DNA from 2 places in the Rhodobacter xanthinilyticus genome. Region 2 is predicted to be linked to the other one. Evidence: riboswitches for the same ligand, from Rfam matches in the RefSeq annotation. Region 2 holds a riboswitch; the other holds the start of a gene.

Region 1 (7,150 bases), 670 kb from region 2:
TCGGTCTCGGTCGAGTGGTGCCTCGCCGGCGGGCGCGCGATCACCATCGAGCCGCGCGCCGACCGCCTCGCCACGATCGCGGAAAATATCGCGCGCTTCGGCCTTGGCGGGCGGATGCAAGCGGTGTCGGGGCGGGCGCCCGAGGCGCTGGGCGGGCTGCCCGCGCCCGCGGCGGTGTTTGTTGGCGGGGGCGGCTCGGCGGCGGTTTATGAGGCGCTCTTCGCGCGGCTCGCGCCCGGCACGCGGCTGGTGGCGAATGGTGTCACGCTCGAGACCGAGGCGCTGCTGGCGGGGCTGCATGCCGCGCGGGGCGGGGCGCTCTTGCGCATCGAGCTTGCGCAGGCGGCGCCCTTGGGGGGGATGCGCGGCTGGGCCTCGGCGCGGCCGGTGGTGCAATGGAGCGTGGTGCTGTGAGGGTCGCGGGGGTGGGTTTTCGTGCGGGCGCCGCGCCCGCAGATCTCGTCGCGGCGCTTGAGGGCGCGGGGCCGGTCGCGGCCTTGGCGACGGTGGCGGAGAAGGCCGCGGCGCTCGAGGGGCTCGCGGCGGGGCTCGGGCTGCCGGTGCTCGCCGTCGCGGTCGCGGGGGTCGAAACGCCCAGCGTTTCAGCGCGGGTGGTCGGCCGCTTCGGCACCGGCTCGCTTGCAGAGGCCGCGGCGCTCAAAGGGGTTGAAGCCCTTGGCGGGCGCGGCGCAAAACTGGTAATGGCGCGCAGGGTCGTGGCCGGGCGGCTGACGCTCGCGGTCGCGGGCGCAGGCGTGGAAGGAGAGGCGCAATGACGGTGCATTTCATCGGGGCGGGGCCCGGGGCGGCGGATCTGATCACCCTGCGCGGGCGCGATCTGATCGCGGCCTCGCCGGTCTGTCTTTACGCAGGCAGCCTGGTGCCCGAGGCGTTGCTCGCGCATTGCCCGCCCGGCGCGCGGATCGTCAACACCGCGCCCCTGAGCCTCGACGAGATCATCGCCGAGATCGTGGCCGCCGATGCCGCGGGGCTCGATGTCGCGCGGCTCCATTCGGGCGATCTGTCCGTCTGGTCGGCGATGGGCGAACAGCTGCGCCGGCTGCGCGCGCTCGGCATCGGTTATGATGTGACGCCGGGGGTGCCCTCTTTCGCCGCCGCGGCCGCGCGGCTCGGCGCGGAGCTGACCCTGCCCGGGGTGGTGCAATCGGTGGTGCTGACGCGCACGCCGGGGCGGGCGAGCGCGATGCCCGAGCGCGAGACGCTCGCCGCCTTTGCCGCGACCGGGGCGGTGCTCGCGATCCATCTCTCGATCCATGTGCTCGGCGAGGTGCTGGCCGAGCTGATCCCGCACTATGGCGCCGATTGCCCGGTCGCGGTGGTCTGGCGCGCGAGCTGGCCCGATGAGCGGGTGGTGCGCGCCACGCTTGGCACGATCGAGGCCAGCCTCGGCCCCGAGCTCGAGCGCACCGCGCTCATTCTCGTCGGGCGCTCGCTCGGCGCGGAGGCGTTCGACGAAAGCCGCCTTTACGCGGGCGATTATGACCGCCGCTATCGCCCCGTCGGCACCGCGCCGCGCTTCCCCGAGACCGCGCCGGAATGACCCCGGGGCTCGTCATCTCCGCGCCCGCCTCGGGCACCGGCAAGACCACGCTGACGCTCGGGCTGCTGGCGGCCCTGCGCGCGCGGGGGCGGGCGGTGCAGCCGTTCAAATGCGGCCCCGATTACATCGACCCGGCGTTTCACGCCGCCGCCGCGGGGCGGGCGAGCTTCAACCTTGATGCCTGGGCGATGACGCCGGGGGCGCTCGCGCATCTGGCGGCGCGGCAGGCCGATCTGATCGTGGCCGAGGGGGCGATGGGGCTCTTCGACGGGGTGGCCGCGCGCGGCGAGGCCGGCACCGGGGCGAGCGCGGATATCGCGGCGCTGATGGGCTGGCCGGTGGTGCTCGTCCTCGATGTCTCGGGGCAGGCGCAATCGGCGGCGGCGGTGGCGCTGGGCTTTGCGCGGATGCGGCCGGGGGTGCGGGTGGCGGGGGTGGTGCTCAACAAGCTCGCCTCGGCCCGGCATGAGGCGCTGGTGCGCGCAGGCTTCGCCGAGGCGGGGATCGAGGTTCTGGGCGCCTTGCCGCGCGCGGCGGGGATCGCGCTGCCGGAGCGGCATCTGGGCCTCGTGCAGGCCGAGGAGACCGAGGGGCTTGCCGCCCTTCTCGCCGAGGCCGGGCGGATCGTCGCGGCGCATTGTGATCTCGACCGGATCGAGGCGCTCGCCGCGGCGGGCGCGCCGCCTGCGCCCGCGCCCCCCCGCGCGGCGCCCCCCGCGGGACGCATCGCGCTCGCCCGCGATGCGGCGTTTTCCTTCCTCTATCCGCATCTGATCGAGGCCTGGCGCGCGGGCGGCGCGACGCTCCTGCCGTTCTCGCCGCTCGCCGACGAGGCCCCCGATCCGAGCGCCGATCTCGTCTGGCTGCCCGGCGGCTACCCCGAGCTGCACGCCGGGCGCCTCGCCGCGGCGGGGCGGTTCCGCGCCGCGATGCGCGCCTTTGCCGCCACCCGCCCGGTTCATGGCGAATGCGGCGGCTATATGGTGCTCGGCGCAGGGCTGGTGGATGCCGCAGGCACCCGCCACGAGATGTTGGGGCTTCTCGGGCTCGAGACCTCCTTTGCCAAACGCAAGATGCATCTGGGCTACCGGCTGGCCGAGCTTGCCGCGCCGCTGCCCGGCCAGGCCGCTGGCGCGCGCCTGCGCGGCCATGAGTTCCATTACGCCACCATCCTCGCCCAGCCCGACGCCCCCCTTGCGCGCGTCACCGACGCCACCGGCGCCCCGGTCGCCGAGACCGGCTCGACCCGGGGCCCGGTCAGCGGCACCTTCTTTCACCTCATCGCGGAGGCCCAGTCATGAGCGGTTTCGTTTCCTTCGTCTCCTCGGGCCCCGGCGACCCCGATCTGATCACGCTGAAAGCCGTCGACCGGCTCAAACGCGCCGATGTGGTGCTCTTTGACGACCTCGCCTCGGGGCCGGTTCTGGGCCATGCGGGCGCGCAGGCGGAGCTGATCGCGGTCGGCAAACGCGCGGGCAAGCCCTCGGCCAAACAGGAGCATGTCAACGCGCTCCTCGTCGAGCATGCGGCGGCGGGCAAGCGCGTCGTGCGGTTGAAATCAGGCGATTCGGGGATCTTCGGGCGGCTCGAGGAAGAGCTCACCGCCCTGCGCGCGGCGGGGATCGAAAGCGAGATCATCCCCGGCGTGCCCTCGGCCTGCGCGGCGGCGGCGGCGGCGGGGATCCCGCTGACGCGGCGGCTCACCGCGCGGCGGGTGCAATTCGTCACCGGCGCCGATATCACCGGCGGCCTGCCCGAGACGATCAACTGGGCCGCGCTCGCCGATGGCGCGGCGACGACCGTGGTTTTCATGGGCAAACGCACCTTTCCGCGCCTCGCTGCGGGGCTGATCGCGCATGGGCTCGCGCCCGATACCCCCGCGATGCTGGCCGAGGCGGTGGGCCACCCCGAGCAGGCGATCACCCGCGCCACCGTCGCCGATCTCGCCGCGCGGCTCGAGGGCGCGCGCTCGGATCACCCCGCGCTCATTCTCTACGGCCCGCTTGCGGATCTCGCTTGACGTGACGGCCCCGTGACGGTTAGCTGAGGGCCTGTTTGGTGCCCACCAATGCGCAAAGCGCAGGGCTCAATCGGGAACGGGGAAGGGCGGACCCAATGCGGCGCCCGAAGCCCCGGCCGCCCCCGCGACTGTATGCGGCGAGCGCCCTTCACTGGCCACTGGGCAGGCGCCCGGGAAGGCGAAGAGGTGCAGCGACCCGCGAGCCAGGAGACCGGCCGACAGCCATTTCAACCGCCGTCGGGTGTGACGGCACGGGAGACCTGATATGCATATCGAACCGGGTATCGTGACCGGCGCGAAAATCGTGCTGAGCTATGCCACCGCCGCCGCCGCGGCCACCTTCACCGTCAAAACCGCCATTGCCACGCTGCGCGAGCAGGGCGTGGGCTCGCTTCTCGCGCGCTCGGCGATGGCGACGGCGGCCGTCTTCACCTTCTTCCAGATCCTGCCGCATGCGCCCGTCGGCGTCTCGGAGGTCCACCTGATCCTCGGCTCGAGCCTCTTTCTGATGCTCGGCGCGGCGCCCGCCGCGATCGGCCTGGCGCTTGGCCTGCTGATCCAGGGGCTCTTCTTCGCGCCCTTCGATCTGCCGCAATACGGCATGAACGTCACCACGCTGCTCGTGCCGCTCTTCGGGCTGCAGATGCTCGCCAAGCGCTTGATCGCGCCGGGCACCGCCTATGTCGAGCTGAGCTACCGCCAGGCGCTCGCGCTCTCGACCGCCTATCAGGGCGGGATCGTCGCCTGGGTCGCCTTCTGGGCCTTCTACGGCCAGGGCGCGGCGGCGTTCTCCTCGGTGGCGACCTTCGGGGCGGCCTATATGACGGTCGTGCTGATCGAGCCGCTGGTCGACCTCGCGCTGCTCGCCGCCGCCAAGCGGATCCGCGGCCTCGAAGGCTCGGGCCTGGTCACGCCGCGGCTCTTCGCCTGACTTTTTCTCCCCCGCAAGGGGCGCTACAGGGGGGCTCAGGCCCCCCTTTTTCGTGAGGTTGAGATGATCGAGCTGACCCTGATCGGTATTGGCACCGGCAACCCGGAGCATCTGACGCTTGAGGCCGCGCGGGCGATGAACGAGGCCGATCTGATCCTGATCCCGCTCAAGGGCGCGGAGAAATCCGATCTGGCCGGGCTGCGCCGGGAGATTTGTGCCGCGCATGTCACCCGGCCGGGGGTGAAGGTGGTGGAATTCGCGCTGCCGGTGCGCGATGCGGCGAACCCGTCCTACCGACAGGGCGTCGATGACTGGCATGACGCGATCGCCGAGGTCTGGGAGCGCGAGATCCGCGCGGGGCTCGGCGTAGCGGGCCGGGTGGCGCTGCTGGTCTGGGGCGACCCCTCGCTTTACGACAGCACGCTGCGGCTCGCCGAGCGGCTCGGCCGGCGGATGGCGGTGCGCACCCGCGTGATCCCCGGCATCACCGCGATCCAGGCGCTTTGCGCGGCCCATGCGATCCCGCTCAACGAGATCGGCGCGCCGGTCGTCATCACCACGGGGCGCCAGATCCGCGAGGCGGGCTTTCCGCCGGGCGCCGATACCGCGGTGGTGATGCTCGATGGCGACTGCTCCTTCAGCCATCTCGACCCGCGGGGGATCGAGATCTGGTGGGGCGCCTTTGTCGGCATGCGCGAAGAGATCCTGCGCGCCGGGCCCTTGGCCGAGCTCGCCGAGGAGATCCGCGCGACCCGCGCCGCAGCCCGGGCCGAGCATGGCTGGGTGATGGATATCTACCTGCTGCGCCGCGCTCAGGGCGCGAAAGTGTAACGCAGATCGGGGCCGAGGCTCTGCGCCGCGCCGCCGAATTTCTCGGCGAGGTGGATCATGCCGTGGTTCTGCGCGGTGGTGAAGACCACCATCGGCACCCCCTCGGCGTGACAGTCCGCCAGCGCCGCGCGCATCAGCCGCTCGCCCACGCCGCTGTGTTGCCAGGGCCCCTGCACGGAAAGCGCGAGCTCGCGCGCGGGGCGGCCGTCGAGCTGCGTGGGCGCGAGCTCGGCCACCGCGATCAGCCGCCGCCCGAGCCGCACACCAAGCACCCGATAGCTCGCCCAGTCGAGCGCCCGATACCGCGCCGAGAGCGCGTCAAACCGCAGGTTCGCGTTGAACCGCGCGATCCGGTCGGCCGTGTCAAGCGTGGCGAAATGCAAGATCACGAGCCCGGTGTCGCGCGGGCCCAGCGGCTGCGCCGGCCCCGGCTCTTGCGGCGCGAACAGCCGCCGTAAGCCAGCAAGACCTCCCCAGCCCGCGCGTGGCGCCGGGAACTGGAGGGTCGATTTCAGAAGAGTTGCGCTCATCGGCATGGACAGTCTCCGCCATTCATGCCTCCCCACGCGGCGATATAATGCTGCAGCGCAGAAAGCCAAGGGAAGAAGGCGCAAAGCAGCCATGAGCGGCGCGCAGGGGTTGCCCTTCTGCCCGCGCGGGGTATCTAGGGGGAAAGGGAGGCCGAGATGGGCGACAGCATCAAGATCGAACAAGCGGTGGACCGGGCCGAGCGGGCGGGCGCGGGGCATGTGCCGGACCCCGCGCAGCCGCGGCTCCTGCGCGATGCGCTCGGCGCTTTCGCGACCGGGGTGACGGTGGTCACCGCCTGCGAGGCGGGGGGCGAGGCGCCCGTCGGCATCACCGTGAACAGCTTCGCCTCGGTCTCGCTCGACCCGGCGCTGGTCCTGTGGTCGGCGGCGCGCAGCTCGCTGCGGCATGCGCATTTCTCCGCCGCGCCCGCCTTCGCGATCCATGTGCTCGGCGCCGATCAGCGCCCGATCGCCGAGCGCTTCACCCGCGGCGGGCTCGGCTTCGAGGGGCTCGAGACCGCGCGCAACGCCGAGAACGTGCCGGTGATCGCGGGGACGCTGGCGCGGTTCGAATGTATCACCGAGGCCACCCATGAGGGCGGCGATCATACGATCATCATCGGCCGCGTCGCGCGGTTCTGCCTTGCCGAAGGCGCGCCGCTCGTGTTCTCGCGCGGGCGCTACGGGGCCTTCATCGCCGATTAATCGAGCCGCGCGATCCGCTCGGCCAGCATCGCCACCGCGCGCGATTGCGCCGCCGCGATCGCGCCCGGCGCGGCCTTGTCCTCGCCCTCGATCGGCACCGAAAGCGCAAAATTCCGCACCAGATCGCGCCCGCCGCCGAGATCGGCCGGGGTGACGTAATAGGTGCCCTCGAGCACCAGCACGCCATCGGCCCGCGCCATCAGCTGCGCCACCCGCACCTCGATGCGCCGCGCCGGCCCATCCGAGAGCGGCCAGGGCTCGGCGATCACCGTCGCGCCGGAGATCTCCGAGATCTGCCGCGCGAGCGCGAGCGTCACCGCGCGCGGCGGGTCATCGGCCCAGATATTGTCCGGGCTCGAGCGCAGCGCGCCATCCGTAGTTTGCCAGGCGATCTCCTGCCCCGAGGCATATTGCGGCAAGGAGACCTCGCGCAGCTCCGCCTGACCGAGCTTGTCGGGCAGCGCCTTGGCCGCCGGCGCCGGCGCGATCGGGTAGCGCGCGGTCGCCGTCGGGTCGGAGCAACCGGCCAGCAGACCGGCGGCGGCGAGGCTCAGGATCAGCAAACGGGTCAT
Region 2 (7,150 bases):
GTGTATTTCGGGTCGTTCGTGCCGATCGAATATTGGCAGGCCTGCGCACAGGCGCCGCATTTCACACAGGCGTCGAGCTGGGTGGCCATCTCGGCGTCGATCGCCTTGAGAAACACCCCCTTGGCCGCGCCGACACGCTCGGCCTCGGTCATCTCGGGCTCCGGGCTCGCCAGATCCTTGATCGAGGCGGCCATGCCGTAGAACATCGCGAAGGCTTCGTCGAGTTCGGTTTTGGTGACGACTTCGGTCATACCTTGACCCCCTTGCGCCAGAATTTCACGCCCAGAGCATAACGCGAGGGCAGGACAGTGAAGACATGGAAGAGCTTGCTGAACGGGAACCAGACAAGAAGCAGCGCGACCGACAGGAAATGCAGCGCCAGCATGGTCTCATAGGCGAGCCCGATATGGGCGAAGGCCATCAGCCCGGTGGCGAAGGGAAGCGCCGTGATCACCGTCGAGGCGTAATCGTCAAAGCTCGAGATCATCCGCAGGACCGGGTTCAGCACGCGCCGGATCAGAAGCGTGATCAGCACCGCGAGCGAGACCGCGCCAAGCGCCACGATCATCCCGTTGGGCAGCGCCGGCCAGCCAAAGCCCACGATCCCCTTGAAGAACTGGATGTGGAGCTGGAAGAAGAACACCACCAGCACGAAGCCCAGATGCCAGACCCAGCCCGCGATATATTGGAACGCGACCTTGCGGCGGAACACCGGCGCGGGCGAGAAGCGGGTGAACATGGTGCGCAGCCCGCCCTTCCAGGGCTCGGGCGTGCGGTCCTTCGAGAGCACCTTGTTGCGCAGCATCAAGGTCAGCCCGCCGATCCGCCACAACATGCCGACCATGAACACCACGGCGGCCCATTCGAGCGCGGGGCCTCGCGCGAAATCGAGCAGGCTCATGCCTTGTCCTCCTTTTTGGCCTCAGGCTTGGGCGCGCGCAGGGTTTTCTGCTTGGCGCGGTTGGCCACGCCCGCCGCAACCCCGCCCGCGATCCCCGCAACCCCGGCCGCGATCAGCGTCTCGCCGCCGATCTCGGTGCCTTGCGAGAGCGGTTTGTAGAAACTGCCGCCATCCCAGAAATTCGGCTCCGAACAGCCAAGGCAACCATGGCCCGCCTCGATCGGGAAGGAGGTGCCGTCGTTCCATTTCAGCACCGCGCAGGCGTTGTAGGTGGTCGGGCCCTTGCAGCCGAGCTTGTAAAGACACCAGCCCGCCTTCGCGCCCTCGTCGTCGAAGGTCTCGGCGAACTGGCCGCGCTCATAGAACGGCCGCCGGTAGCAGCGGTCGTGGATGTTTTGCCCGTAAAACACCTTCGGGCGGCCGAGATGGTCGAGCTCGGGCAGGGTGCCGAAGGTGATGTAATGGGCGATCACCGAGGTCATCACCGCCGGGATCGGCGGGCAGCCGGGGACGTTGACGATCGGCTTGTCGGTGATGATCTCGCTCACCGGCACGGCGCCGGTCGGGTTCGGGTTGGCATAGGGGATGCCGCCGAAAGCCGAGCAGGTGCCCATGCAGATGATCGCCGCAGCCCCCGCGGCCGCCGCTTTCAGCGTGTCGAGGTTGCTTTGGCCCGCGACCGTCGAGAAGCCGGCATTGCCGAGCGGCACCGAGCCGTCGACCACGAGAATATAGCCGCCCGCATTCTCCGCCATCGCCTGTTCGCGCGCGGCCTCGGCCTGATGGCCGGCGGCGGCTTGCAGGGTCTCGTGGTAATCGAGCGAGATCGCCTCGAAGATCAGGCTCTCGATCGAGGGCGCGCCCGCGCGCAGGATCGATTCCGAACAGCCCGTGCATTCCTGGAAGCTCAGCCAGATCACCGAGGGCCGCCGCGGGCTCTCCAGCGCCTCGGCGATGCGCGGCGCCAGCGCCGGCGACAGCGCCAGAAGCGAGGCGGTGGTGGTGCAGAACTTCAGGAAGCTGCGCCGCGAAATGCCGCGCGCCTCCAGCCGTTCGCTCAAGGGTTGGCTCCTTCGGATCATGATGCCTCCTCAAGGTCGCTGAAATGGGTGAGCGCCCGCGCCATCCGCCGCCCGGCCGCCGCAATATCGGCGGGCTGGCTGCGCAGGATCTCGGGCAGGGGGGTGATTTCGATGTAACGCCCGCGCAGCATGTCGTCGCGGTCGCGGTGGGTGACGAGCCAGACGCCGGGATAGGCGGTCTCCATCGCCTCCGAGCGGCCCTCGGCCTCGATCTGGGCGACGACCTCGCCGCGGCCGAGCCAATCGGTCAGGCGGGCAAGCTCGGGCGCGGTCATCGGCAGGCTGCTCAGGTCGATCACCCGGGCCTCGCCGCGCGCGGCCAAGGCCTCGAGCGCATGCGCCACCTCATGCAGCACCAGCACCATATTGCCCGTGCCGCGCGCGCGTTGGCGCAAGACCGCGTTGAGATCGGGGCGGCTCATGCGGCAGCCTCCGGCGCCTCGGCCCGCCAGCGCGCGACGATTTCGGCGGCGATCTCAACCGCTTGCGGGATCGCGGCGGCGACATCGGCGCTCGGCTCGAGGCCCCAGCCGATCTCGCCCGGCTCGATCCCCACCAGCGCGCGGTAGCGCGGCAGATCCTCGCTCAGCCGCGCCATATCCATCAGATCGCGCAGCCCCACCTCATGCACCGAGAGGCTGCCCGAGCGCACGAAATGGTCCATCTCGGCGCCCTCGAGCGCGCGCACCGTGCCCGGCATCGTGCCGAACCGCGCCGCATCGAAGACGATCAGCGCATCGGCCGCGCCGATCTCGGCGGCGAGCGGAAAGCCCAGCGTGCCGACATCGAGGCAGGTGACCCCGAGCGCCGCGCCATGGCTGCCCTCGAAGAGCGTGACCGCCAGCGGCCCCGCCGCCTCATCCGTCAGGAGCGTGTTGCCGACCCCAAGGGCGAGAATGCGCAGCGCGCTCTCATGGTGGTCTTTGGTCACGGGGTTCCCCCTTCTCGTCGCAACGATCTACACTTCGCAATTCTTGAATATTTCGCGCCGGGGCGCAGCCGCAGCTTTCCGCTGCGACCTTCTGGCACAGAGTCGCGGGGCCTGCCCCGGGAATGTCGGATAAGATATTGAAATAATTGTGAAAATATAACCTGTGTGAGAGATGGATGATTGCGCCCCGCGGGCGGGGGTGGAAAGCGAAATTCGAGATATTGCCGGGCGATGGAAAGTTCCTGACCAGCCCCCTCGCGCGGCCGTGAGCGGCCCGTGAGTCCGGCCCGCCGCGGCGGCCGATCTGGCCGCGCAGGTCGCTCGGGCCTTCTATTGTGGCGCTTTCCGGCCTTGACAGGCCCCGTGGCCCTTTGCGAGATGGCGCCATCCAAGTTCCGGCCCCGCCGGATGAAAAGGGAACGCGGAGCGGGCTTGCCCGTCAGCCGCGGCTGCCCCCGCAACTGTCAGCGGCGAGCGACGTCGATCATGCCACTGGGGAGCCCCCCGGGAAGGCCGGCCGAGCCCAGACCCGTGAGCCAGGAGACCTGCTTGGAGCTCACCCTTCCCCGGCGCGGGGCGCGCCACGGGAGCGGCTTGCCCCGCAGCGGTGACTTCGCCGCCCGGTTTCCGGGCAGAGACCGACCGCCGGGCCGCGCGCCCGTATCCGGGGACAAGACTATGATTTATCGGCATTTTACCCGCCGCCTCCTGCTCAGCGCAAGCTGCCTCGCCGCGCCCGTGGCGCCCGTTCTCGCGCAAGATGTGACCGCGCTCGACGATATCCTGATCTCCGGCGCGATGTTCCCGGTCGAGGCGAAATCCTACGGCCGCGCCTATAGCGTCGTCACCGCCGAGCAGATCGAGGCGCGCGGGGTCACCGATCTGGCGCAGGCGCTCTCGGGGCTGCCGGGGGTTGCGGTCGCCTCGAGCGGGCCGGGCTATACCCAGATCCGGCTGCGTGGGGGCGAGTCGAACCATGTGCTCGTGCTGATCGACGGGGTCGAGGCGAACAGCTCGGGCACGGGCGATTACCTGCTGACCGGCTTCGGGCTCGCCGATGTCGCGCGCATCGAGGTGCTGCGCGGCCCGCAATCGACCCTCTACGGCGCCAATGCGATGTCGGGCGTGATCTCGATCGTGACCCGCGGCGCCGAGGCCGAGGGCCAGAGCGGCGGCGCGCGCACCGAGATCGGCGGGCAGGGCAGCGCCGCGACCTCGGTCTGGGCCACCACCCGCGGCGCGCGCGGCGGGCTTGCGGTCTCGCTCGAGACCCGCGCGACCGATGGCGAGGATGCCTCGCGCAGCCCGGGCGGCGATACCGAATACAACGACACCACCACGCTCTCGCTCAAGGGCGATGTGGCGCTCACCGAGACGCTGAAGGCCGGCGCCAGCCTGCGCCGCGTCTGGCAGGATTTCGGCTATGACGAGACCTCCTGGGTCGGCGTCGCGAGCCCCGACGACTATGTGATCGACAGCGACAGCAGCTCGCGGCTGAACCAGACCTTCGGCGCGCTCTGGGTCGAGGGCGAGGTGCTCGGCGGGCGGATGGTGAACCGGCTGACGCTCTCGGCGATGGACCAGGATCGCACCAATTCGGTCGGCGGTTTCTACAGCGACGACGATGCCGCGACCCAGCGCGCGGCGAAAGTCACGGGCTCGGTGGCGCTCGATACCGCCGATCTCGACAGCGCCGCGCACAAGCTCAACTTCTCGCTCGAGGCCGAGCGCGAGACCTATCGCTCCTCCTGGGCGCCGGGGGGCACTTTCGCGCGCAACACCCGCGCGGCAGGGCTCGAATATCAGGGCAAGCTCGCCAATGGCCTTGATCTGCAGGCCGGTTTGCGCCGCGATTTCAACGATGTCTTCGAGGATGGCACGTCGTGGAACCTGTCGGCCGCCTATCTGGTGCCGGGGCAGGATCTGAAGCTGCGCGCCTCGCTCGGCCGGGCGATCGTCAACCCGACGATGTTCGAGCAATTCGGCTTCGCGCCGGGCTTTTACACCGGCAACCCGAACCTCAAGCCCGAGGAGAGCCTGAGCCGCGAGATCGGCGCCGATCTCGGCTTTGCGGGCGGGCGCGGCACGCTGGGGGTGACGCTCTTCCGCGATGATGTCGACAACCTGATCCAGGGCGCGGGCGCGACCTCGGTCAATGTCGCGGGCACGAGCCGCCGTCAGGGCGTCGAGCTCGCGCTCGGCTATGCGCTGACCCCGGGCGTCGATCTCGGCCTCGATTATACCTATACCGAGGCGAAGGCCGCCGACGGCACCCCGCTCACCCGCCGCCCGCGCCATGAGATCGGCGTTCATGCCACCGCCCAGACCTTCGGCGGGCGCGGCTCGGTCAGCGCCGATCTGCGCCATGTCGCGGGCAGCCACGATGCCGAATGGTGGACGGGCTCCTGGACGCCGGCGGTGACCGAGCTGCCCGCCTTCACCACCGTGAGCCTCGCCGCGCGCTATCAGCTCACCGATCAGCTCGAGCTGACCGGCCGCGTCGTGAACCTCTTTGACGCGGATTATTCCGAAAGCTGGGGCTATTACGGCCAGGAACGCACCGCCTATCTCGGGCTTGGCGTGAAATGGTGATCCGGGCGGGCGGCCTCGCGCTGGCGCTGGCCACCCTGCCGTGCGGCGCGGGGCTGGCCGCGCCGCCCACAACGCCGCCCGCGCGCGTCGTCTCGATCAACCTGTGCACCGATCAGCTCGCCATGCGCCTCGCCGCGCCGGGCCAGCTCGTCTCGGTCTCGATGCTCGCGCGTGATCCGCGCTCCTCCGCCATGGCCGAGGCGGCCAAGGCCTGGCCGGTCAACCAGGGCCTCGCCGAGGAGGTCTATCTGCTCCACCCCGATCTCGTGCTGGCCGGGCGCTACACCGCGCGCGCGAGCGTCGAGATGCTGACCCGGCTCGGGGTGACTGTGGTGATCTTCGACCCCGCCGACAGCCTCGAGGCGCTGCGCGACGGGATCGAGAAGATGGGCGCCGCACTTGGGCGCGAGGAGGCCGCCGCGGCCGAGCTCGCGGCCTTTGACGCGCGCCTTGCCGCGATCCGCGCCGCCGCGCCCGCGCCCGCGCGCCGCCCGACCGCGGCCACCTATGAGGCCAACGGCTATACCTCGGGCGCCGAGACGCTCGCCGGCGAGATCATCGAAACCGCGGGCTATCGCCCGATCGCGGGCGATCTCGGCTTTCCCTACGGCGGCATGCTGCCGCTCGAGGCGCTGGTGATGGCCGACCCCGATCTCGTGATCCGCGGCGCGCGCCAGCCGGGCGCCTCGCGCTCCGAGGAGGTGCTCGACCACCCCGCGCTGGCCGCGCTGAGCGGCGCCAGCGCGGTCGTCGAGGATCACGACTGGATCTGCGGGCTGCCCTCGGTGCTCGACGCGGTCGAGCGGCTGATGCGCGCCGCCCCGCCGGAGGAGGCACGATGAGCTATCCCCGTCTTCTGGCCCTGCTCGGGGCGCTGGTCGCGGCGCTCTTCGTGGGCTCGCTCCTGACCGGGGTGGCGGCGGCGGGCCCGGGCGAGAGCCTGCGCGCGCTGTTTCTTCCCGAGGGGCCGCTCACGCTCGTGATGCGCGAGATCCGCCTGCCGCGCGCGATCCTGGGCGTCCTCGTCGGCGCGAGCCTTGGCCTCTCCGGCGCGGCGCTGCAGGGGCTGATGCGCAACCCGCTGGCCGAGCCCGGGCTGATCGGGGTCTCGGGCGCGGCGGGGCTCGGTGCCGTGCTCGCGATCCAGACCGGGCTCGTCGCGGCCTTCGCGCTGGCGCTGCCGCTCGCCGCGCTCACCGGCGCGGCGCTGGGCGTGGCGCTGATGCTTGGCCTTGCGGGGCGGGGCGGCGGCACGCTCGGGCTGATCCTCGCGGGCGTCGCGCTCTCGGCGCTGGCCTCGGCGGCCACCGCGCTGGTCCTCAACCTCTCGCCCAACCCCTTCGCGGCAAACGAGATTGTCTTCTGGATGATGGGCTCGCTCGCCGATCGCTCCTTTGCCCATGTGGCGCTTGCGGGCCCGGTGATGGCGCTTGGCTGGGCGCTGATTGCGCGCACCGGCCGCGGGCTTGAGGCGCTGACCCTGGGCGAGGATGCCGCGATCAGCATGGGGGTCGATCTCGGGCGGCTGCGGCTGACGCTGGTCGCGGGGGTGGCGGCGGCGGTGGGTGCTGCGACGGCGGTGGCGGGCACGGTGGGCTTTGTCGGGCTCGTGGTGCCGCATCTGCTGCGCCGGGCGGTGGGCGG

The links. A riboswitch is a leader RNA that binds a small molecule or an ion and turns the genes downstream of it on or off. The one in region 2 is predicted to bind cobalamin.
Region 1: it holds a riboswitch for cobalamin, as region 2 does, so the genes downstream of both, LPB142_RS02425 (energy-coupling factor ABC transporter permease) here and LPB142_RS05725 (TonB-dependent receptor plug domain-containing protein) in region 2, are expected to answer to the same signal.

What each region holds. Positions count from the first base shown of each region.
Region 1 is NZ_CP017781.1:486,204-493,353, forward strand. It holds gene cbiE (precorrin-6y C5,15-methyltransferase (decarboxylating) subunit CbiE) at 1-414, shown strand, start outside; gene LPB142_RS02405 (cobalamin biosynthesis protein) at 396-776, shown strand; gene cobM (precorrin-4 C(11)-methyltransferase) at 773-1,561, shown strand; gene LPB142_RS02415 (cobyrinate a,c-diamide synthase) at 1,558-2,862, shown strand; gene cobA (uroporphyrinogen-III C-methyltransferase) at 2,859-3,581, shown strand; cobalamin riboswitch at 3,600-3,815, shown strand; gene LPB142_RS02425 (energy-coupling factor ABC transporter permease) at 3,847-4,512, shown strand; gene cobF (precorrin-6A synthase (deacetylating)) at 4,576-5,343, shown strand; gene LPB142_RS02435 (GNAT family N-acetyltransferase) at 5,325-5,873, opposite strand; gene LPB142_RS02440 (flavin reductase family protein) at 6,030-6,578, shown strand; gene LPB142_RS02445 (PqiC family protein) at 6,575-7,150, opposite strand.
Region 2 is NZ_CP017781.1:1,153,593-1,160,742, forward strand. It holds gene LPB142_RS05700 ((Fe-S)-binding protein) at 1-251, opposite strand, end outside; gene LPB142_RS05705 (hypothetical protein) at 248-901, opposite strand; gene LPB142_RS05710 (hydrogenase small subunit) at 898-1,983, opposite strand; gene LPB142_RS05715 (hydrogenase expression/formation C-terminal domain-containing protein) at 1,980-2,405, opposite strand; gene LPB142_RS05720 (hydrogenase maturation protease) at 2,402-2,914, opposite strand; cobalamin riboswitch at 3,288-3,481, shown strand; gene LPB142_RS05725 (TonB-dependent receptor plug domain-containing protein) at 3,593-5,506, shown strand; gene LPB142_RS05730 (ABC transporter substrate-binding protein) at 5,500-6,348, shown strand; gene LPB142_RS05735 (FecCD family ABC transporter permease) at 6,345-7,150, shown strand, end outside.